Regions from separate parts of the Streptomyces sp. NPDC003038 genome, predicted to be linked through region 1. Evidence: riboswitches for the same ligand, from Rfam matches in the RefSeq annotation. Region 1 holds a riboswitch; each other region holds the start of a gene.
What was found. Region 1 has a riboswitch for cobalamin ahead of ABZX75_RS20125 (ribonucleoside-diphosphate reductase subunit alpha). Riboswitches for the same ligand answer to the same signal wherever they lie in the genome.
Positions count from the first base shown of each region.

Region 1 (5,853 bases):
CATCGGCACCACCGTCGAGACCGCCTCGCAAGCGGTGACGAACTTCGGCTTCGCCATCAGCCCGGAGGCCCTCGCACAGGCCGCGAAGGACGTCGAGGAGACCAGCCTGCTCTCCCGTACGGGCGGCGCGCCGACCTTCGCACTCGGAATGGCGGAGATCTTCTCGGCCGTGATCGGCGGCGCCGGGATGAAGGCCTTCTGGTACCACTTCGCCATCATGTTCGAGGCCCTGTTCATCCTGACGACGGTCGACGCGGGCACCCGGGTCGGCCGGTTCATGCTCCAGGACACCCTGGGCAACGTGCACAAGTCCTTCAAGGACGTCAGCTGGAAGCCGGGCGTGTGGCTCGCGAGCGCCATAGTCGTCGGCGGCTGGGGCTACTTCCTGTGGGTCGGCGTCAAGGACCCGCTGGGCGGCATCAACCAGCTCTTCCCGCTGTTCGGCATCGCGAACCAGCTGCTCGCGGCGGTCGCCCTGGCCGTCTGCACCACCCTGCTGATCAAGTCGGGGCGCCTGAAGTGGGCCTGGGTGACCGGTGTTCCGCTGGCGTGGGACGTGGCCGTCACCCTCACCGCCAGCTACCAGAAGATCTTCTCGCAGGACGTACGGGTCGGCTTCTTCGCGCAGCGCGACAAGTACCAGGCGGGCATCGAGGCGGACAAGGTCCTGCCGCCGGCGAAGACGATGGACGAGATGCACACCGTGGTCACCAACGCCACGGTGGACGGTGTGCTGTCGGTGCTGTTCGCGGTCCTGATCATCATCGTGCTGGTGGAGGCGGCCCGGACCTGCTTCAAGGCCATCAGCGCTCCGGAGTCCGTGAAGCTCTCCGAGGTCCCGTGGACCGAGTCGAAGATCATGGCCCCGGCGGGGCTGATCCCGACCGCCGAGGAGAAGGCGGAACTCGCCGCCGCGGGGCTCGACTCGAACGGCGGCCGCGTCAAGGAGCCCGCGGCGTCATGAGCCTGCGCAGCGCGCTGGCGAGGGCCCGGTTCTACGTACGGGAGTTCTCGGGCGAGGCGGCCTACGACCGCTACGTCGCCCACGCCCGCTCCCACGACCCGGACGCGGAGGTCATGACCCGCCGCGCCTTCGAACGCGAGCGTACGGACGCCCGCGAGGCGGACCCCCGCAAGGGCTTCCGCTGCTGCTGAGCCCGCCTGCCTGCACGGAGGGCCCCGCCACATCCGGCGGGTCCCTCCGCTGCGCTCAGCGCACCCAGTCCTTGAGGACCTCGGTCTGGAGCGTGATGCCGACGGGGTCGGGAAGCTTGACTTCCTTGCCGAAGGGGACGGTACGCACAGTCTCGTAGCGCTCGCCATCCGGGTCGCTGTGGACGAGAACCTGGCACTTGAGCCGGTCGATGAGCAGGTACACGGGGATACCGGTCTGCGCATAAGCGCGCGGCTTCTCGATCCGGTCGCGCCGCTCGGTGTCGGAGTCCCACGGGGTCACCTCGACGGCCATCAGGATCGGGCTCGGATCCACCCAGTCGCCCTGCCCCACGAACGCGTCCTCGTGCGCCAGAACCCGTCCGGAATGGCGCGACCCTCCCGGTACCGTTCCGCCTTGATCCCCTGGCCTGGGTGCAGCCAGAACTCCGGGCGGTGCTGCATGCAGATCCGCGTCAGCCACAGAATGATCCGTCCGTGGTCCCCGTCTGGCATGGCCTTGCTCCTCAGCACCCCACCGATGAATTCCAGTCGCGGCCCGCCCCGCGCGCCGTCCCTCGCCCCGCCCCTCGCGCCCCTCCGCCTCGCGGGCCGCTATGCGGGCCAGGTGCTCGAACTCTTCGATCGTCATGTGGGGCCGGTCGGTCATCGCGGTCATGCCTCGCTCGCCTTCCTCGACGGTGCTGTCTCCGACATAGCGGAGAGGTACGCCACAGGGACGGCGCGTCGCGCACGACACAACATGTGGGGGCTACCGCCGGGGGCCGCCCCCACATGTATGCTCAGGGCTGCTGTCGCCGCAGGGGAATCCGGTGCGAATCCGGAACTGTCCCGCAACGGTATGAAGTGCACCCACGGGTGTATCCGCAAGTCCGAGGACCTGCCGACAGCGCACCCGGCTCGACCGAACCGGGTGCCGATACGTCCGGGCCTCGCGGTTGGGCCGGTGGACGCCATGCGGTGTACGCGTACCTGCCACGCCCGCATGCGCTGCCTCGCGCCCCGCCCCGCCGATGACCGGGCCGAGTGAGGGAGAGCTCCCCCCGTGACCATCGCGCCCACCGCACCGCGCGCCGCGTCCGACCCGTCCGAAACGCAAGGTCCCGGGGCCTCGCTGCTGCGCACCCTCACCGAGCTGACCGCCGACCTCCCCGACACCGACCCGGGCCGGGTCGCCGCCGCCGCGCTGCGCGGCCGCAGCTCCGTCGCCGACGAGGCCGAACTGCGCGGCCTGGCCACCGAGGCGGCCGCCGGCCTGATCTCCGAGGACCCGGCGTACTCCCGGCTCGCCGCCCGCCTGCTGACGCTGGCCGTCGCCGACGAGGCCGTCGGCCAGGGCGCCACCTCCTTCTCCGCCTCCGTGGAGGTCGGCCACCGCGAGGGGCTCATCGCCGACCGCACGGCCGCGTTCGTACGGACCCACGCCGGCCGCCTCGACGCGCTGGTCGAGCACACGCTCGCCGAGGGCGCCGACGACCGCTTCGGCTTCTTCGGCCTGCGCACCCTGCACAGCCGCTACCTGCTGCGCCACCCCCTCACCCGCCAGGTCATCGAGACCCCGCAGTACTTCATGCTGCGCGTGGCCTGTGGCCTCGCCGCGGACGACGGCGTGGCCGCCGTGGAGGAAGTGGCCTCGCTGTACCGGCTGATGAGCCGCCTCGACTACCTGCCCTCCTCCCCCACCCTCTTCAACTCCGGCACCCGGCACCCGCAGATGTCCTCCTGCTACCTGCTGGACTCCCCGCTGGACGAGCTCGACTCGATCTACGACCGCTACCACCAGGTCGCACGCCTCTCCAAGCACGCCGGCGGCATCGGCCTCTCGTACTCCCGCATCCGCGCCCGCGGTTCCCTGATCCGCGGCACCAACGGCCACTCCAACGGCATCGTCCCGTTCCTGAAGACCCTCGACGCCTCCGTCGCCGCGGTGAACCAGGGCGGCCGCCGCAAGGGCGCCGCCGCCGTCTACCTGGAGACCTGGCACGCGGACATCGAGGAGTTCCTGGAACTGCGCGACAACACCGGTGAGGACCAGCGCCGTACGCACAACCTGAACCTGGCCCACTGGGTGCCGGACGAGTTCATGCGCCGCGTGAACGCCGACGCCGACTGGTCGCTGTTCTCCCCGGCCGACGTGCCCGAGCTGGTCGACCTGTGGGGCGACGAGTTCGACGCCGCCTACCGCAAGGCCGAGGCCGCCGGGCTGGCCCGCAAGTCCATGCCCGCCCGCGAGCTGTACGGCCGGATGATGCGCACCCTCGCGCAGACCGGCCAGGGCTGGATGACCTTCAAGGACGCCTCCAACCGCACGGCTAACCAGACCGCCGAGCCGGGCACGGTCGTGCACTCCTCGAACCTGTGCACCGAGATCCTGGAGGTCACCAACGACGGCGAGACCGCCGTCTGCAACCTCGGCTCGGTCAACCTCGGGGCCTTCGTGCTGACAGGGGCCGGGGACGGGCGGGAGGGGATGGACTGGGAGCGCCTCGACGAGACCGTCCGTACCGCCGTGACCTTCCTCGACCGGGTCGTGGACATCAACTTCTACCCGACCGAGCAGGCCGGGCGCTCCAACTCCCGCTGGCGCCCGGTGGGCCTGGGCGCGATGGGCCTCCAGGACGTCTTCTTCAAGCTGCGGCTGCCCTTCGACTCCGCCGAGGCGAAGGCCCTGTCCACGAAGATCGCCGAGCGCATCATGCTCGCCGCCTACGAGGCCTCCGCGGACCTCGCCGAGCGCAGCGGCCCGCTCCCGGCCTGGGCCGAGACCCGTACAGCGCGCGGCGTCCTGCACCCCGACCACTACGAGGGCGTCGAGCAGCACTGGCCCGAGCGCTGGGACGCGCTGCGCGCCCGCATCGCGAAGACCGGCATGCGCAACTCGCTGCTCCTCGCCATCGCCCCGACCGCGACGATCGCCTCGATCGCGGGCGTGTACGAGTGCATCGAGCCGCAGGTCTCCAACCTCTTCAAGCGCGAGACGCTGAGCGGTGAGTTCCTCCAGGTCAACGCCTACCTGGTGGACGAGCTGAAGAAGCTCGGCGTGTGGGACGCCCAGACCCGCGAGGCGCTGCGCGACGCCAGCGGCTCGGTCCAGGGCTTCGGCTGGATCCCGGCCGAGGTCCGCGAGCTGTACCGCACGGCATGGGAGATCCCGCAGCGCGGACTGATCGACATGGCGGCTGCCCGTACGCCGTACCTCGACCAGTCGCAGTCGCTGAACCTGTTCCTGGAGACGCCCACCATCGGCAAGCTGAGCTCGATGTACGCGTACGCCTGGAAGCAGGGCCTGAAGACCACCTACTACCTGCGCTCCCGCCCGGCGACGAAGATCGCCCGCGCCGCGCAGGCCAGCGCCACCACCGCCACCCCCGTAGCGCTCCCGCAGGCTGTCGCCGACGCGGACGCGCTCGCCTGTTCCCTTGAGAACCCCGAGTCCTGCGAGGCCTGCCAGTAATGAGCTCCAACGAAAACAAGAACCTCCTGGACCCGGGCTTCGAGCTCACGCTCCGCCCCATGCGCTACCCGGACTTCTACGAGCGCTACCGGGACGCGATCAAGAACACCTGGACGGTGGAGGAGGTCGACCTCCACTCGGACGTGGCCGACCTCGCGAAGCTGACGCCCTCCGAGCAGCACATGATCGGCCGGCTGGTCGCGTTCTTCGCGACGGGCGACTCGATCGTCGCGAACAACCTGGTGCTGACCCTCTACAAGCACATCAACTCCCCGGAGGCGCGCCTGTACCTGTCGCGCCAGCTGTTCGAGGAGGCCGTGCACGTCCAGTTCTATCTGACGCTGCTCGACACCTACCTGCCGGACCCGGCCGACCGCACGGCCGCCTTCGACGCCGTCGAGGAGATCCCCTCCATCCGTGAGAAGGCGCAGTTCTGCTTCAAGTGGATGGCCGCATTGGACGGAGAGGGGGTCGAGAAGATCGACCGGCTGGAGACGGCCGCCGACCGCCGCCGCTTCCTGCTGAACCTGATCTGCTTCGCCGCGTGCATCGAGGGCCTGTTCTTCTACGGCGCCTTCGCCTACGTGTACTGGTTCCGCTCCCGCGGCCTGCTGCACGGCCTGGCCACCGGCACCAACTGGGTCTTCCGCGACGAGACCATGCACATGAACTTCGCCTTCGAGGTCGTGGACACGGTCCGCAAGGAGGAGCCGGAGCTCTTCGACGACGCCCTGCAGCAGCAGGTCACGGACATGCTGAAGGAGGCCGTCGAGGCGGAGCTGCAGTTCGGCCGCGACCTGTGCGGTGACGGCCTGCCCGGCATGAACACGGAGTCGATGCGCGAGTACCTGGAGTGCGTCGCGGACCAGCGCCTCGTTCGCCTCGGCTTCCCGCCGGTGTACGGCTCGCAGAACCCGTTCTCCTTCATGGAGTTGCAGGGTGTCCAGGAGCTGACCAACTTCTTCGAGCGCCGCCCGTCGGCCTACCAGGTCGCGGTCGAGGGCACGGTCGACCTGGACGAGGACTTCTAAGTCCGGCCACGGTCCCCGCCCGGGGGAGACCCACCTGGGCGGGGACCGCACGGCTGCGCCGCGGCTCCGGCGGCGGACGCCCAGGTCGGCCGGTCAGGTCGTACGGATCCTGGTGGCGGGGGCCGGCTCATTCACAGGGCGCGTTCCGCAGGGCGATGCGGGCCGGGCCCGAGTGGGCCCGTTCACGCGGGTGCC
Region 1 covers NZ_JBEXNN010000015.1:76,357-82,209, reverse strand. The annotation lists gene ABZX75_RS20140 (carbon starvation CstA family protein) at 1-964, shown strand, start outside; gene ABZX75_RS20135 (YbdD/YjiX family protein) at 961-1,155, shown strand; partial or broken gene ABZX75_RS20130 (Uma2 family endonuclease) at 1,211-1,831, opposite strand; cobalamin riboswitch at 1,942-2,076, shown strand; gene ABZX75_RS20125 (ribonucleoside-diphosphate reductase subunit alpha) at 2,219-4,627, shown strand; gene ABZX75_RS20120 (ribonucleotide-diphosphate reductase subunit beta) at 4,627-5,658, shown strand; gene ABZX75_RS20115 (DUF3703 domain-containing protein) at 5,771-5,853, shown strand, end outside.

Region 2 (5,853 bases), on a different contig from region 1:
GGTCCTGACCAACAAGTACGCCGAGGGTTACCCGGGCCGTCGCTACTACGGCGGCTGCGAGCACGTCGACGTGGTCGAGCAGATCGCGATCGACCGCGTCAAGGCGCTCTTCGGTGCCGAGCACGCGAACGTGCAGCCCCACTCGGGCGCGCAGGCCAACGCCGCCGCGATGTTCGCGCTGCTGAAGCCGGGCGACACGATCATGGGCCTGAACCTGGCCCACGGCGGTCACCTGACCCACGGCATGAAGATCAACTTCTCCGGCAAGCTCTACAACGTGGTTCCGTACCACGTCGACGAGACCGGACAGGTCGACATGGCCGAGGTCGAGCGCCTCGCCAAGGAGTCCAAGCCGCAGCTGATCGTCGCCGGCTGGTCCGCCTACCCGCGCCAGCTGGACTTCGCCGCCTTCCGGCGGATCGCGGACGAGGTCGGCGCGTACCTGATGGTCGACATGGCCCACTTCGCCGGCCTGGTCGCCGCGGGTCTGCACCCGAACCCGGTGCCGCACGCCCACGTCGTCACCACCACCACGCACAAGACCCTCGGCGGTCCGCGCGGCGGCGTCATCCTGTCGACGCAGGAGCTGGCCAAGAAGATCAACTCCGCGGTCTTCCCGGGTCAGCAGGGCGGCCCGCTGGAGCACGTCATCGCGGCCAAGGCGGTCTCCTTCAAGATCGCGGCCTCGGAGGACTTCAAGGAGCGCCAGGTGCGCACCCTGGAGGGCGCCAGGATCATCGCCGAGCGCCTGGTGCAGCCGGACGTCACCGAGGTCGGCGTCTCCGTCCTGTCGGGCGGTACGGACGTCCACCTGGTCCTCGTGGACCTGCGCAACTCCGAGCTGGACGGCCAGCAGGCCGAGGACCGCCTCCACGAGATCGGCATCACGGTCAACCGGAACGCGATCCCGAACGACCCGCGGCCGCCGATGGTGACCTCGGGCCTGCGGATCGGTACGCCGGCGCTCGCCACGCGCGGTTTCGGCGCCGAGGACTTCACCGAGGTCGCGGAGATCATCGCGGCCGCGCTGAAGCCGGCGTACGACGGGGAGAGCCTCAAGGCGCGCGTCTCCGCCCTCGCCGCGAAGTTCCCGCTGTACCCGTCGCTCTGAGCCACGGCTAGGGAGGGCCCGGCCTGGCTGTGCGCGGGGCCGGGCCTTTCTCTTGGCGCGAGGCGGGCGCCGCCCCGATCGCCGCGCGAGCACTGTCCACCGAGGGCGGGGCAGCCCACCGGGCCGATGCACCGCGCGGTGGGGAGGGGCAGCCCCTTCGCGGGTCTGCCCCTCCCCATCCGGGCCGGGACGGAGGCGCGGACGCCGCACACGGCGCACCGCGCACCGCGCACCGGAACGTGACCCGCCCCACACCCGGCCCGCCCGCAGCCCCTCTCCGCCTTGTCGGGCGGACGAATCGTTCATCTCCACGCGTTACGCTCACCTGTCGGACAAAATCCGAACAATCTGCCTCAACGCCCTCCCGCACCCTCCCACCCCACGAGCAGACAAGGGAGTCCGCCAGTGGCCATCTCCGTCTTCGATCTCTTCTCCATCGGCATCGGTCCCTCCTCCTCCCACACGGTCGGCCCGATGCGCGCGGCGCGCATGTTCGTGATGCGGCTGAAGAAAGACGGGGTCCTCGCCCAGACCGCGTCCGTCCGCGCGGAACTGTTCGGTTCCCTCGGGGCGACCGGCCACGGCCACGGCACTCCCAAGGCGGTGCTGCTGGGCCTGGAGGGTCACTCCCCGCGCACGGTGAACGTGGAGACGGCCGATGACGAGGTGGAACGCATCCGCCGGACCGGCCGCCTGCGGCTCCTCGGCACGGAGATAGGCGATGTCCACGAGATCGCCTTCGACGAGCCGAACCAGCTGATCCTCCACCGCCGGCGCTCCCTGCCGTACCACGCCAACGGCATGACGCTCTTCGCGTACGACGAGGCCGGCGCCCCGCTGCTGGAGAAGACCTACTACTCGGTCGGCGGCGGTTTCGTCGTGGACGAGGACGCGGTCGGCGAGGACCGGATCAAGCTCGACGACACCGAGCTGAAGTACCCCTTCCGCTCCGGCGACGAGATGCTCCGCCTCGCGAACGAGACCGGCCTGTCCATCTCCTCCCTGATGCTGGAGAACGAGAAGGCCTGGCGCACGGAGGAGGAGATCCGCGAGGGCCTCCTGGAGATCTGGCGCGTCATGCAGGCCTGCGTCGCGCGCGGCATGTCCACCGAGGGCATCCTCCCCGGTGGCCTGCGCGTCAAGCGCCGGGCCGCCTCCACGGCGCGCCAGCTGCGCACCGAGGGCGACCCGATGATGCACCGCAGCGAGTGGGCGACGATCTACGCCATGGCGGTCAACGAGGAGAACGCGGCGGGCGGCCGCGTCGTCACCGCGCCCACGAACGGCGCGGCGGGCGTCCTGCCGGCGGTGCTGCACTACTACATGAACTTCGTGCCGGGCGCGGACGAGGACGGCGTGGTCCGCTTCCTCCTCGCCGCGGGCGCGATCGGCATGCTGTTCAAGGAGAACGCCTCGATCTCCGGCGCCGAGGTCGGCTGCCAGGGCGAGGTCGGCTCGGCCTGCTCGATGGCGGCCGGCGCCCTCGCCGAGGTCCTGGGCGGCACCCCGGAGCAGGTCGAGAACGCGGCCGAGATCGGCATGGAACACAACCTCGGCCTCACCTGCGACCCGGTCGGCGGCCTGGTCCAGATCCCCTGCATCGAGCGCAACGGCATGGCGGCCGTCAAGGCGGTCACCGCCGCCAAGATGGCGATGCGCGGCGACGGCAGCCACAAGGTCTCCCTCGACAAGGTCATCAAGACCATGAAGGAGACGGGCGCGGATATGAAGGTCAAGTACAAGGAGACGGCCCGCGGCGGCCTCGCGGTCAACGTCATCGAGTGCTGATCCCGGACATGTGACCCGCAGGGCCCGGCGTACGCGTCGGGCCCTTCGGCATGTGGGGAAGTTCAACGGCCCTCGGCCGAGGACGTCCGGCCCGACGGGGTAGGGGCGGGCGGTGGGTCAGCTTGCCCGAGGGGCGTGTGGAATCCCCACGCCGAGAGAGAGGTACACCTCCGTGGCCGTCACCGAACACCGCGTCCTTCCGCTCCGGTTGGAGGACATACCCGCCTACATCCCGATACGCGGAGCCTTCACCTACCGGACCGACCGGCCCTACGAGGTGTCCCTCGACCTCCAGGGGGCCGGGATCCATCTGGCGCACTGGGTGTTCTCCCGCGACCTGCTGCTCGACGGGGAGACCTGTGCCAGCGGCGAGGGCGACATACAGGTCTGGCCACGACGGCAGGGCACCGAGCCGCGGATCTACCTCGCCTTCGGCAACGGCGAGCAGAACTGTGTGGTCTCCGCGCGGGCCAAGGACGTGCACGGGCTGTGCCGCCGGCTCACGACGCTCGTCCCGCGCGGCCAGGAGCGGCGGCACTACGACCTCGACGCCGAGCTGAGCGCACTGCTGGCCCGCTGAGGCGTGCCTCCCGGCCGGCGAGGTCCGCGAAACACGCCCCCGTTATCACGGCGGGCCAGTGCAACCGCGGACCGGCGCCGGGTGTCTCTACAGGTGACAACATTGTCCCCGTCTCTGGAGAATCGGGGGGACGTCATGAACCACCCACGTCGTCTACGTCGCCGGCAGATCGTGGCCCTGGCCACGGGTGCCCTGCTCACCGCCGGGCTTGCGCTCGCCGCACCGGGCTCCGCCGCCGCGAACACCGCCGCCGGCACCACTCGTGCCCAGGCCCAGACCCAGACCCCGCTCGTCGTCAATGCCCGCTGGGGCGGTCACTGCACGTTCGACCGGATCGTCATCGACCTGCAGGGATACGTCCCCGGGTACACCGTCACCCCCGTCCCGCAGCTGTACTACGACGGGTCCGGCCATCCCGTCCCGCTGGCCGGGAAGTACTTCCTGGAGATCCGCCTGAATCCCGCCGCCGCGCACACCGAGGAGGGGCAGAACGTCTACCAGGGCCCCCGGCTGCAGAAGATCTACCTGAGCAAGCTCAAGGGAATCGCCTTCACCGGCGACTACGAGGGGTACGTGACCTTCGGCGCGGCCTTCGACACCAAGCCCGCGTACTCCACCATGGTCCTGCACGCGCCCGAGCGGCTCGTCGTGGACATCGCGCACCCGAACGTCTGCTGAGAACACTCCGACGACCGGCAGGGACCGCCCGGGCCCTGCCGGTCTTCGCCATGGGGAGACCGGAGCGGGCAGCTCGCGCCCCTCGCCGGAGCGCCGGCGGGCGCGGGCGTGCTCGGCGCGCGTACGCTGCGCGGCCACGCCCGCACGCGGGTCGGTTTGTTACCGGTCCGCGCGGCCGACTAGGGTCAGCGGGCCTTGGTGTTCGGGAAACCGGTGAGAAACCGGTGCGGCCCTCGCCACTGTGATCGGGAAGTCCGGCTCCACTCCTGCGGGAAAGCCACTGGGAACGCGCGGGAAACCGTACGGCCCCGGGAAGGCGGAGCACCGGGCATCAGCACCCGTGAGCCAGGAGACCGGCCGGGGCGCGTTGTCCATCCACGAGGTGCTGGAGAGGTCTCCCTACTCATGCATATAGCCGAGGGGTTTCTACCCCCCTTGCACGCGGTCGCCTGGGGCGCCGCGTCCGCTCCCTTCGTCGTCCACGGTGTCCGCGCCCTCACCCGCGAGGTGAAGGCCAATCCGGAGAGCACGCTGCTGCTCGGGGCGTCCGGAGCGTTCACCTTCGTCCTGTCCGCGCTGAAGATTCCCTCGGTGACGGGCAGTTGCTCCCACCCCACCGGCACGGGGCTCGGGGCGATCCTGTTCCGGCCGCCGATCATGGCCGTACTCGGCACGATCACCCTCCTCTTCCAGGCGCTGCTGCTCGCGCACGGCGGGCTGACCACGCTCGGCGCCAACGTCTTCTCGATGGCCGTCGCCGGGCCCTGGGCGGGCTACGGGATCTACCGGCTGCTCCGCCGGTTCGGCCTGCCGCTGATGGTGACCGTCTTCTTCGGCGCCTTCTTCGCCGACCTGGTCACCTACTGCGTCACCAGCGTCCAGCTGGCGCTGGCCTTCCCCGACCCGGGTACGGGATTCGCGGGCGCGCTCGCCAAGTTCGGCGGGATCTTCGCGGTCACACAGATCCCGCTCGCGGTGAGCGAGGGGCTGCTCACCGTCCTCGTGATGCGGCTGCTGATGCAGTCCAGCAGGTCGGACCTGGTCCGTCTCGGGGTCGCGAAGCTCACCCAGGGCAGGACGAAGCCGGAGGCGACGGTCTGATGACGAAGAACGCGAAGATCAACACCCTGTTGCTGCTCCTGGTGGCGGCGCTGGCCGTGCTCCCGCTCGCGCTGGGGATGGGCGAGGGCAAGGAGGAGCCTTTCGCGGGCGCCGACGCCGAGGCGGAGGCGGCCATCACCGAGTTGAAGCCGGATTACGAGCCCTGGTTCTCGCCTCTGTACGAACCGCCGTCCGGCGAGATCGAGTCCGCGCTGTTCGCGCTTCAGGCGGCGCTCGGCGCGGGCGTGCTCGCGTACTACTTCGGCGTCCGCAAGGGCCGTCGCCAGGGCGCCGCCATCGCCGCCGCGGGCCTGGCGAGCCAGGACGGGGCCGCCCCCGCGGCCGGTGCCGGTCCGGCCGCTCCGGTGACCGGGCCCGGGTCCGCGCCGGATCCGGACGGGGTCGCCCCCGCGGGCCTGGCCGGCTCGGCCGCGGCGCCGACCTCCGCTCCGGCAACGGCAACCGCGCCCGCTGTCGGTCCCGCCGGTGCGGCGAAGGGGCCCGGGGCCTCCCCCGCATCGCCCACCGCGCCGGAGGCGTAGGGCGGTGCTGCCGATCGACGTGGCGGCGCACAGCAGTCGCTGGCGCCGCCGCC
Region 2 covers NZ_JBEXNN010000010.1:137,421-143,273, reverse strand. The annotation lists gene glyA (serine hydroxymethyltransferase) at 1-1,111, shown strand, start outside; gene ABZX75_RS15735 (L-serine ammonia-lyase) at 1,517-2,899, shown strand; gene ABZX75_RS15730 (SsgA family sporulation/cell division regulator) at 3,072-3,479, shown strand; gene ABZX75_RS15725 (hypothetical protein) at 3,615-4,157, shown strand; cobalamin riboswitch at 4,313-4,534, shown strand; gene ABZX75_RS15720 (energy-coupling factor ABC transporter permease) at 4,563-5,258, shown strand; gene ABZX75_RS15715 (energy-coupling factor ABC transporter substrate-binding protein) at 5,258-5,800, shown strand; gene cbiQ (cobalt ECF transporter T component CbiQ) at 5,805-5,853, shown strand, end outside.
Region 2: another riboswitch for cobalamin. It lies ahead of ABZX75_RS15720 (energy-coupling factor ABC transporter permease); the one in region 1 lies ahead of ABZX75_RS20125 (ribonucleoside-diphosphate reductase subunit alpha).

Region 3 (5,853 bases), on a different contig from region 1:
GTCCTTCTCGTACTCGAACACTGTGTACTCGCTCATTTCTTCACTGCGTCTGGGGATTCTCGGCATCTGGGGTGGTGCTGCGCGCGGCCGCCAGGGCTGCCGCCAGATCGGGGTGGTGCGCCAGCGCCAGACCGGGGTGGTGCGGCACGGGCCGACCGTGGACGGAGAGCGCGTAGCCGTCGCCGGTCGCGACCGCGTCGACCCAGGCGGTCCCCCGCGGGTGCCCGCACCTGCGCGCGCAGCCGGACCAGTGCAGGGGCAGCGCCCCGGCCGCGTCGTGGACGAGGGCCCGCGCGTCGGCGCGTACGTCGGCGAGGGCCTTGGCGCAACCGGGCCTGCCGGTGCAGGCGGTGACGGACTCCCAGGGGCTGTCCCGGTCCAGGACCAGCCCGGCTCCGGCGAGCGGTTCCGCCGACCGCGGGTGCGGCAGGACGACGGTGCGCCACGGTGTGATCCGCAGCCCGCCCGCACCGGCCACCGACAGCAGCAGGCGCCACTGCCGCGAGGTCATCCGGCCGAGCGGCGCCAGGACGCACAGCGCGCGGGCGCCGACGGGTCCGGGCCGGGGCGGGGCGGCGTACGGCCGGTCCACCTCGCCCGCGTACCGGCCGTCGATCCCGGCGGCGGTCAGCCGTACGGCGAACTCACGTGCGGTCAAGGCGTGTTCGGGGAGAAGTTCGGCCACTCGCCAGGCGCGGGTACCGGCCGTCGCGGCGGCGTCGAGGAAGTATTCGGCGGCGAGCAGCGCGGCCCGGGGGGCGTCCTGGGCGGCCACTTCGCAGGCGTCGGCCGCCGCTCCCAGCCGTACCAGCGCGCGTTGCGGGGACAGCGCGAGCAGCGTTACGTCAGGGGCGAGCGCGGCGACGTCCCCGCGCCCGTCGTCAAGGGCGAACAGGAAGCGCCCGGAGAGCTCGGCCGCCCGCGCGCTCGCGCACAGCGTCCGGTCCAGTGCGCGGACCCAGGGCAGCACCTCGGCGCGGCCGAGGCCGTCGAGCCCGCTGAGCGGGCTGGCCACGATGTTGCGCACGCGCTCGTGGGTGGGTGCGGGAAGCAGCCCGGCGGCGTCCAGACGCTCCGCCAGTGCGGCGTCGCATCCGTCCGCGAGTCCGCGTAGTTGCACATTGCCGCGGGAGGTGAATTCGATGTGGCCGTCCCCGAGCCGGTCCGCGGCGTCGGCCAGGGCCGCGGCGCCCTCGGCGTCCAGCAGCCCGCCCGGTATCCGGATCCGCGCGAGGAACCCGTCGTCCGCCGCGTGCAGCCGCAGCGCGCCGGGGCAGGCGTCGCCGCGGTCCCGTATGACGGGTTCGTCCCGCGGTGCGGCGGAGGGGGACTGGGGCATGCCGGCGAGCATACCCACGATTACGACGCCCGCGACCTGTGTCCGTCACCACCCCGTTCCGCCTCACCGGGCCGGTTCGGCTCCCCCGGGGCGAATCGGCCTCGCCGGCGTTCGAGGTGCGCGGGCCCGGGTGCGGAGCCCCCGCGCCCGCCCCGCGGAGCCCCCGCGCCCGCCCCGCGACGGGCCCGCAACGCCCCCGCCACGGCCCCGCACCCGGCGACCCGCCAAGCCCGGCGCACCCCCGGCGGCAGCGGCGTCCCGAGCAGCGGCATCCCCACAGGACCCGGCCGGGCCGAGCGCGGCGACCCGGCCTCCCGCCCAGGGGCGCGGCCGCCTAAGATGACCTTCCGGCGGACCACACGGCCCGCCGTCGCCGAGGACGGCGACATGGGAGGAAGCCCGGTGAGATTCCGGCGCGGTCCCGCCACTGTGAACCCCGCGGAGCGATCGGCGGGGTGAGTCAGGAACTCCCGCTGTCCTCACTGCCCGGGGCGCGGAAACCCCGAGGAAGGCCTGCCGCCGCATGATCCTGCTGCTGTCGACGTCCGACACCGATCTGCTCAGCGCCCGCGCCGCGGACGGCCCCGTCCCGTACCGGTTCGCGAACCCCTCCCGCCTTCCCCTCGACGACCTTCCCGGCCTCCTCGCCGGCGTCGACCTGGTCGTCGTACGCCTCCTCGGCGGCCTGCGCGCCTGGCAGGACGGCCTCGACGTGCTCCTGGCGCCCGACCAGACCCGCCCGGTCGTGGTCCTCACCGGCGAACAGGCGCCCGACGCCCAGCTGATGGAGGCCTCCACGGTCCCGATCGGCATCGCGGCCGAGGCCCACGGCTACCTCGCGCACGGCGGCCCCGCCAACCTGGAGCAGCTGGCGCGGTTCCTCTCCGACACCGTCCTGCTGACCGGCCACGGCTTCGAGCCGCCCGCCGCCGCCCCCACCTGGGGCCCGCTGGAGCGCACCGCGCGGCGGACGGACGGCCCCCGCATCGCCGTGCTCTACTACCGCGCCCACGAGATGAGCGGCAACACCGCCTTCGTCCACACCCTCTGCGCGGCCATCGAGGACCAGGACGCGCAGGCGGTCCCGCTGTACGTGTCCTCCCTGCGCACTCCCGAGCCGGAGTTGCTCACGGAGCTGGCCGGCGTCGACGCCATCGTCACCACCGTCCTCGCGGCGGGCGGCACCCGTCCCGCCACCGCTTCGGCGGGCGGGGACGACGAGTCGTGGGACGCGGGCGCGCTCGCCGCGCTCGGGGTGCCGATCCTGCAGGCGCTGTGCCTGACCGGTTCGCGCTCGGCGTGGGAGGAGAGCGACGAGGGGCTGTCCCCGCTCGACGCCGCCACCCAGGTCGCCGTGCCCGAGTTCGACGGCCGTCTGATCACCGTCCCGTTCTCCTTCAAGGAGCTCGACGAGGACGGCCTGCCGGCGTACGTGGCGGACCCCGAGCGGGCCGCCCGGGTCGCGGGGATCGCCGTACGCCACGCCCGTCTGCGGCACATCGACCGCCGCGACAAGCGCATCGCGCTGGTCCTCTCCGCGTACCCCACCAAGCACTCCCGCATCGGCAACGCGGTCGGGCTCGACACTCCGGCCAGCGCCGTCGAACTGCTGCGCACCCTGATCGCCGGCGGCTACGACTTCGGTCCCGTCGAGGACGTCCCGGGCCTCGTCTCCGGCGACGGCGACGAGCTGATCCGCGCCCTGATCGATGCCGGCGGCCACGACCAGGACTGGCTGACCGAGGAGCAGCTGGCCCGCAACCCGGTCCGCATCCCGGCCGCCGACTACAAGCGCTGGTACGCCGAGCTCCCCGCCGAGCTGCGCGAGCGGGTCGAGGAGCACTGGGGCCCGGCCCCGGGCGAGATGTTCCTGGACCGCTCCCGCAACCCCGAGGGCGACATCGTCCTCGCGGCCCTGCGCCGCGGCAATCTCCTGATCCTCATCCAGCCGCCGCGCGGCTTCGGCGAGAACCCGATCGCGATCTACCACGATCCCGATCTGCCGCCCTCGCACCACTACCTGGCCGCGTACCGCTGGATCCAGGCGCGCGCGCAGGACGGCGGTTTCGGCGCCGACGCGATGATCCACCTGGGCAAGCACGGCAATCTGGAGTGGCTGCCGGGCAAGAACGCCGGCCTGTCCGCGGCCTGCGCCCCGGACGCCGCCCTCGGCGACCTCCCGCTCATCTATCCCTTCCTCGTCAACGACCCGGGCGAGGGCACCCAGGCCAAGCGCCGCGTGCACGCCACCCTGGTCGACCACCTGGTGCCGCCGATGGCGCGCGCGGAGTCGTACGGGGACATCGCGCGCCTGGAGCAGCACCTCGACGAGTACGCCCAGATCTCGGCGATGGACCCGGCCAAGCTGCCGGCGATCCGGGCGCAGATCTGGACCCTGATCCAGGCGGCGAAGCTCGATCACGACCTGGGTCTCGAAGAGCGCCCGGACGACGACGGCTTCGACGACTTCCTGCTCCATGTCGACGGCTGGCTGTGCGAGATCAAGGACGCCCAGATCCGCGACGGTCTGCACGTCCTGGGCGGCGCGCCGACCGGTCCGGCCCGCGTCAATCTGGTCCTCGCCATCCTGCGGGCCCGCCAGATCTGGGGCGGTACGACGGCCCTTCCGGGCCTGCGCGAGGCGCTGGGCCTGGACGAGTCGGCCGCGACGCGCACCTCGGCCGACGCCGTGGAGGAAGAGGCCCGCACGCTGGTGCAGGCGATGGAGGACGCGGCCTGGGACCCGGCGGCGGTCGCCGCCGTCGCCTCCGGGTACTCGGCGGACGTGGTGGCCGTACTGGACTTCGCGGCGCGCGAGGTGGTGCCGCGCCTGGCGGGCACGGTGGACGAGATCGCCCACGTGGTCAGCGCCCTGGACGGCTCCTTCGTGCCGGCGGGCCCGTCCGGTTCGCCGCTGCGCGGTCTGGTCAACGTGCTGCCGACGGGCCGCAACTTCTACTCCGTGGACCCGAAGGCCGTCCCCTCCCGCCTCGCGTGGGAGACGGGCCAGGCCCTCGCCGAGTCCCTTCTGAACCGCTACCGCACGGACAACGGCGAATGGCCCGCGTCGGTCGGCCTGTCCCTGTGGGGCACGAGCGCGATGCGCACCTCGGGCGACGACGTGGCGGAAGCCCTGTCACTGCTGGGCGTCCGCCCGGTCTGGGACGAGGCCTCGCGCCGCGTGACCGGTCTCGAAGCGATCCCGCTCGCCGAGCTGGGCCGGCCCCGCATCGATGTGACCCTGCGCATCTCGGGCTTCTTCCGGGACGCGTTCCCGCACGTGATCGGCCTGCTGGACGACGCGGTCCGGCTCGTGGCGGGCCTGGACGAGCCGGCGGAGGAGAACTTCGTCCGCGCCCACGCCCAGGCGGATCTGGCCGAGCACGGTGACGAGCGCCGCGCGACGACCCGTATCTTCGGCTCGCGCCCCGGCACGTACGGCGCGGGCATCCTCCAGCTGATCGACTCCCGCGACTGGCGTACGGACGCCGACCTCGCGGAGGTCTACACGGTGTGGGGCGGGTACGCGTACGGCCGCGGCCTCGAAGGCCGCCCCGCCCGGGCGGAGATGGAGAGCGCCTACAAGCGGATCACCGTCGCCGCCAAGAACACGGACACCCGCGAGCACGACATCGCCGACTCGGACGACTACTTCCAGTACCACGGCGGCATGGTCGCCACGGTCCGCGCCCTGCGCGGGACGGCCCCGGAGGCGTACATCGGCGACTCCACCCGCCCGGAGACCGTCAAGACCCGCACCCTCGTGGAGGAGACCAGCCGCGTCTTCCGGGCGCGCGTGGTGAACCCGAAGTGGATCGAGGCGATGCGCCGCCACGGCTACAAGGGCGCCTTCGAGCTGGCGGCGACCGTGGACTACCTCTTCGGTTACGACGCCACGACGGGCGTGGTGGCGGACTGGATGTACGACAAGCTCACGGAGACCTACGTCCTGGACCCGGAGAACCGCGCCTTCCTGGAGGAGGCCAACCCCTGGGCGCTGCACGGGATCGCGGAGCGCCTCCTGGAGGCCGAGTCCCGCGGCATGTGGGAGAAGCCGGACCCGCAGATCCTCGAATCCCTGCGCCAGGTGTACCTGGACACGGAGGGCCGCCTGGAGGGCGAAGCGGAATAACGGGTTGGGCGCGGGCCCGCCGGAGGGCGAGCCCGTGCCCTACCCCGTACAGAAGGCGGCGGCGCCGTCCGCGCGTGAGCCGGCCTCGACGCGGTAGACGCCACGGCCCGGCAGGTTCCGGTAGGGGCCGCTCGTCTCCGCGGGGGCGGTGAAGCGGACTTCGAGGACGCGGGGCCTCCCCCCGTCCCGGCGGAAGCACAGTCCGGCCGCTTCGGCCGCGGCTCCGTGGGGGGCCGCCTCCTCTTTCCAGCCGTCCGCCGCGGCTGCCTCGCGGTAGAACCGGACCACCGTCTCCGGGCTCTGCGAGGTCTCGTAGGTCCGTCCCGCGTACAGCCAGGGATCGCTGTCTCCCAGGCAGCCCGAGTCGCCCTCCGGGCCGGGA
Region 3 covers NZ_JBEXNN010000046.1:15,550-21,402, reverse strand. The annotation lists gene ABZX75_RS31585 (precorrin-8X methylmutase) at 1-36, opposite strand, end outside; gene ABZX75_RS31580 (cobalamin biosynthesis protein CobG) at 41-1,339, opposite strand; cobalamin riboswitch at 1,673-1,830, shown strand; gene cobN (cobaltochelatase subunit CobN) at 1,863-5,471, shown strand; gene ABZX75_RS31570 (hypothetical protein) at 5,511-5,853, opposite strand, start outside.
Region 3: another riboswitch for cobalamin. It lies ahead of cobN (cobaltochelatase subunit CobN); the one in region 1 lies ahead of ABZX75_RS20125 (ribonucleoside-diphosphate reductase subunit alpha).

Region 4 (5,853 bases), on a different contig from region 1:
GGTGATGATGTCGTGCGGCCCCGCGTACGCACCTGACGTGAAGGGCCTGTCGCGGCCGTCGTCGTAGAGGAAGACGCGGGGCCGGTCGGCTCCCTTCGGGGCCGTCGCCTCCGCTTCGGTCACCTCCTTCCGGAACTTCGCGATGAGGGCTTCGGCTCGGTCCTCGACGTCGAAGAGCTTCCCGAGATTCCGCAGGTCGGTGTAGAGCGCCTCGAGCGGCGGCATCACACCACGTGCCTTGTCCCTTCCGTTGCGGCAGGACTCGGTCAGCAGATACGAGCCGATACCGACCTTCTCCAGCTCTGCGGGGGTGAAGCCTTCCGCCTCGTTGAAGCCGTAGTTCCAGCCCGCGAACACCAGATCCGCGCGGGCGTCGAGGACCAGCTCCTTGTTGATCGTCTTCTTCGACAGCCACTTCGTCTTCTGATAGGCGTCCTTCCAGGGGACGGAGTCGAGATCGCCCTTGTCGTCGGGCATCACATAGCCCGCCATACGGTCCTCCAGGCCGAGCGCGAACATGATCTCGGTGATGCCGACGTCATTGGTGACCACGCGCTCCGGGGCCGCGCCATAGGTCTTCTTCTGACCGCAGTTCTCGATGGTCACGGGATAGTGGCCGCCTGCCTTGGCCTGACCGTCCCCGATGTCGCGGGAGGTGACCTCGGCGCCGCAGCCGGTGAGGGTCAGAGCAGCGGCGAGCGCGAGAGCGGCGGGGCGTACGAGCGAGGGCATGCGGGCTCCTTAAGGGGCGGGCTGAGCGGGCGGGAGTCGGTCGAAGAGCAGGTGCAGGGCCCCGGACTCGGGGTGCGGCACGCGGTGCGCCCGTACGCCGAAGACCTCGGCCAGCAGTTCGGTCGTGAGCACCTCGTACGGAGCGCCGGAGGCGACGATCCGGCCGTGCTCGATGACGTAGAGCAGGTCGCAGTGGACGGCGGCGAGGTTGAGGTCGTGGAGTGCGGTGAGTACGGTGAGCCGGCTGCCACGCACCAGGGACAGCACTTCCAACTGTTGTGCGACGTCGAGGTGGTTGGTGGGCTCGTCCAGTACGAGCACCTGCGGCTGCTGGGCCAGCGCGCGGGCAATCAGGACCCGCTGCTTCTCCCCGCCCGAGAGCGTGAGGAAGCCGCGGTCGGCCAGGTGTCCGGCCCCGACCCGCGCCAGCGCGGCCTCGCACGCCTGCCGGTCCCCGGCGGTGGTGCGGGCCGTCGCACTCTGGTGCGGCAGCCGTCCCATCGCCACGACCTCGGTGACCGTGAAGTCGAACTCGGCGACCGACTCCTGGGGAAGCGCGGCCAGCCGGCGCGCGCCTTCGCGCGCGCTCATCGCGTGCAGGTCCTCCCCGCCGAGCCGGACCGTACCGGCCGTGGGGCGCAACGCCCGGTAGATGCAGCGCAGCAGGCTGGACTTGCCGCTGCCGTTGGGTCCGACCAGCCCGACGAGCTGCCCGCCGCCCACCCGCAGGGTGACGTCCTCGACCAGCCGCGCGCCCGCGGTCTCGACCGTCAGTTCATCGATGTCGATCCGCATCACGCGCCTCCGAAGGTGTACGAGCGGCGGCTCATCAGCAGGACGAAGCACGGCACGCCGATGACCGCGGTCAGTACGCCCACCGGCAGTTCGGTCGGTGCCATCACGACGCGGGAGAGGATGTCCACCCAGATCATCAGGACCGCGCCCGCCAGCGGTGCGACGGCCAGCACCCGGCGGTGATCGGCGCCGACCAGCATGCGTACGCCGTGGGGAACCATCAGTCCTACGAAGCCGATCGCACCACTGACGGCCACCACGGCCCCGGTGACGGCCGCGCAGACCACGAAGAGCTCCTTGCGCAGCCGCCCCGCGTCCACGCCCAGCGCGGCCGCCGTCTCGTCGCCCATGGCGAGCGCGTTCAGCCGGCGCGCCGACAGCGTGAGATGAACGAGGCCGGCGAGCACGGCACCCGCGGCAATGGGCAGGGACGCCCAGTTGGCCCCGCCGAGACTGCCGAGCAGCCACATCATCGCGGAGCGGGCCGCCTCACCGCGCTCGGCCGCGAACACCATGAACGTGGTGACGGCCGAGAAGCCGTAGTACATCGCGCTGCCCGTGAGGACCAGCCGCATCGGGGTCAGACCACGAGCGGTGCGGGCGATCGCGTACACCAGCATCATGGCGAGGAGCGCGGAGAGGAACGCGGCGGTGGACAGCGCCCAGATACCGAGCGCGCCCAGCGCACCGAAGAGCATGACGGCATTGGCACCGACGGCCGCGCCCGAGGAGATGCCGAGGACGAACGGGTCGGCCAGCGCGTTGCGGACCATGGCCTGCACGGCGACGCCGATGGCCGAGAGCCCTGCGCCGACGACCGCGGCCAGCAGGGCTCGCGGGAAGCGCAGTTCCCACACGATGGTGTACGCCGACACCTCGTCGGGGGCTATCGATCCGCCCGTCAGCCCCGACCAGAGATGGCGCAGCACCTCGCCCCAGGAGAGTCCGGAGGCACCCATCCCCGCCCCGCAGGCGACGGAGAGCGCCAGCGCGGCGCACAGGGCGGCGAGAAGAGGTGGCAGTGGCACGCGCCTTGGCGGCGCCGGCACGGTGCCCGTTCGGGGAGCGTGCGGCGGCGCGGCGGTGCTGCTGTGTTCGACGGGTATGGCCACGGGCGGATCGCTTTCGCCTCGGGCCGTGCCACACGCCAAGGGAGCGGACCGCGACGCGGTGCGTCCGGCGCAGCACCCTCTCGCAGTCCACGGCGAGTTGTCAGGAGCCTTCACCGCCGCGGGTAATCGGGCTCACGGGGACGGACCTGCGTACAGGTTCGTCACTCCGCCTACCGTTGCGGGTCAGCGCCGGACTTCCACCGGACTTCCCCCGCGGGGCGTGTGCAGCTTAGCGCGCTGCTCGCACGGCGTTGTGATCGGCGGCGGTGTTGGCTCAGGAGTCGCCGGGGCACCGTCGGCCGGAGACGGCCTCGCCGGTGTTCGCGAAGAAGCCGGCAGCGGATGGAAGGCGCCACGAAGGCTGTCGCTGAGCGGCCGGGCAGCCCCGGTCCTTCCGGGCGCACGTGTCCTGCGACGACGTGCCCGACGAGCCGTTCACGTCGGCGGGCCGCTCCGGTCGTCCGGCCGCCGCACGTGCCGGTCGGTCAGCGGTGATCGCGCGCGGGGGACGCATGCTCAGCGCCTTCCCCCGCACCGTGGTCGACCGCGGCGACAGGGCCGCCATCCGACACGCGCGTGCGAAGTCGGCGCCCTGTTCGGGATCCCCGCCACTGCTCTCGCCGCCACGCCCGGACGTCGCGAGCCTCAGCCGCCGCACCCGCGGAGCCGGACGGCTTCGGGGATGTCGAGGACGCGGAGCATTCACGGGTGCCATGCCTCCGCTGTCAGCCGGTAGCGGTGCAAGTTGTGTAGCAGGGCGGGTGCTGATCCTGGACAGAACCCTGGTACCGACACGGGACCACAGCGTGGCGGAGCAGTCCGAGAACTACCGCTACTCCACCAACCATCAGGTCGTCATCGACGCCGACTCACGCCTTGTCGTCTCCGTTGGCCGGCCCGTGCCCGGGAACCGCAACGACTGCAAGGCATGGGAACTGTCCGGAGCCAAGGACCGGTCGGCAACACCACCGTGATCGCAGATGACGGCTACCGCGGCACCGGTCTGATCATCCCGCACCGCCGAGAACGCGGCCGGATCGAGCTGCCAGCCTGGCAGGAAGCCCACAGCGCCTCCCACCGCAAAGTCCGCGCCCGAGTCAAGCACACCTTCGCCCGCATGAAGACCTGGAAGATCCTCCGCGACTGCCGCCTCAAAGGCGACGGCGTCCACCACGCCATGCTTGGCATCGCACGACTGCACAATCTCGCCCTCGCCGGATGGACAAACGGGCGGATCAGCAACCGACCTCGCCCGCAACGGTTCGAAGATCAGTTACGGGACAACCCATAGAGAGCTGAACGGGACCGGCCGCGCCCGGTACGGCAGCAGAGCCCCCGTACGGCAGCAGGGCTCGGACCGCGCGTCGCGGTCCGAGCCCTGCCCCGTGCGGTGCCGCCCTGCGGCGGCGGGGCGTCAGCTCTGTGCGGTGTCGTCGCCCGCCTGCCCGGCGCCCTCAGCTGCGCCTGCCTTCTCGCGCATCTTGCGCGCCAGCTCCGCCTTCTGCTCGGCTGCACCCTGGCGGTCGAGGTTGCGGTGCGGACCGTTGTTCTGCCGTTCGGCACGGGACAGCCTCTTGCGCTGGCCGCCGCCCATGCCCACGGGGTTGTTGATGTTCTTGCTCACGGTCACGGATTCTCCCGGTAATGATGTGAAATGATCTACGGATTCATCGGTGGGGGACGGGTGGCGACGTCGAAGGACGTCAGCAGCGGCCCATCACGCTCTCACTCGTGAATCGGCGTCTGGAAGAACATGACAAAGACGTTACCCGGTTCCGTCGGCCCCGCACACCAACCTTTTCGCCGCCTCGGCGTCGGCCGGGCCTTCGGCGAGCGCCCGGGGTCAGCCGTTTCCTTCCGGGAATCTCAGCACCGCCAGCACCCGCCGGCGGTCACCGCCCGCCCGGGCCACGTCCAGATGGGCGTTACTGGGCCGCCGGTGGCGTTGTCAGTGGTCGCGAGGACACTGACGGCATGAGAGATCATCTCACTTGCGCCCCGCCGTTACGGGACAACCTTTAGCCGTCCGAGGAGACGCGCTGGGGGTGCTGGGTGGCCGTACCGGCTGGGTGGAGTCCGCGGGGCCGTGCGTCGAGCTGTCGTACGTGAGGCCCGTGCGCGAGCGGTACGACGTCCGCCGCTGGATCGGGTGACGGCCCGGTTCGAGGACGTTCCTCCGGTCCGTCCGTTTCACTGGTCGCCGGGCGGGCGTCATTTTCCGGGGTGGTATGGGGCCGCGACGACCGGCCGTGATTTCGAGTCGACTTGGGACGCTGCGTGAGAGACCCTGACGCGAACCGAACCGAGGAGACGGGTTGATCACGGACTACCAGCAGCGGCTACGGGAGCGCTACCTTGCCGCCCCCGTCATGTCAGCCCCGGCACCCTGGCAACCAGTCCTGGACCGCAGGATCGCCATCGGAGGCCTGCTCGGCATCGGTTTCGCAGTCCACCCGGACACCGGACACGACCTCGTCATGGTCGTATCCAGCGACGGACACGGACTGTTCGATGCGGTCACCGGCGACAAGATCGCACGCGATCGGGATCCCGATCCCGCCACCAGCACCCCCGACGCACACCCCGACCTCACCTGCCCCGGCCTCGGCCCAATCGCAGGCACCCCGGTCCGCATCGCCGGCCTCTTCGGCGGCGGTCTGCACAGCACCACACCGGACGGTTGGACGCTGGACATCGTCAGCCCCGAATGGCCCCACGACCGCGTCATCCTCTCCGCCGATGGCGGAGCACGCAGAGGACCAGCGGGAGGCACATGGTGGCACGTCTTCCACTCCGAGTACTCGGAACTGCGCGCTGCCGGTTTTTCCCCGTCCGGCCTCACCCTGGCTGTCGCCACCAGCAGCGACCTCACTCTCTGGACCCGCCCGGAGCTCCACATCGAGGGCTGAGCGGACGCCGGGACGTGAGGCGAAGGGAAGACAGAATGCACCGAGCAGACCTGGCCGGCATGCACGTCGAACCGCCCGGGCGTTCTCGGGCACATTGCCATCCAACCTAGTCCGCCCGGTCAGGCAGGGCTTCAAGGACTGACTTGAATGTCAAAGGACAGGCGCTTGTCCGATGACGGCGAAGTTGGACCGATTGCCATTGAAGTCGGACCACCGGGTCCTATGCCCCGACCGGTGGGATCCTGCCGCTCGTTCTCACGTCCGCGTGGCAGTTCGTAAGCCGGTTGTCGTCTCACCGAACCCAG
Region 4 covers NZ_JBEXNN010000022.1:27,797-33,649, reverse strand. The annotation lists gene ABZX75_RS24520 (ABC transporter substrate-binding protein) at 1-732, opposite strand, end outside; gene ABZX75_RS24515 (ABC transporter ATP-binding protein) at 742-1,527, opposite strand; gene ABZX75_RS24510 (iron ABC transporter permease) at 1,527-2,555, opposite strand; cobalamin riboswitch at 2,739-2,896, opposite strand; partial or broken gene ABZX75_RS24505 (transposase) at 3,401-3,930, shown strand; gene ABZX75_RS24500 (DUF6243 family protein) at 4,054-4,269, opposite strand; gene ABZX75_RS24495 (hypothetical protein) at 4,955-5,548, shown strand.
Region 4: another riboswitch for cobalamin. It lies ahead of ABZX75_RS24510 (iron ABC transporter permease); the one in region 1 lies ahead of ABZX75_RS20125 (ribonucleoside-diphosphate reductase subunit alpha).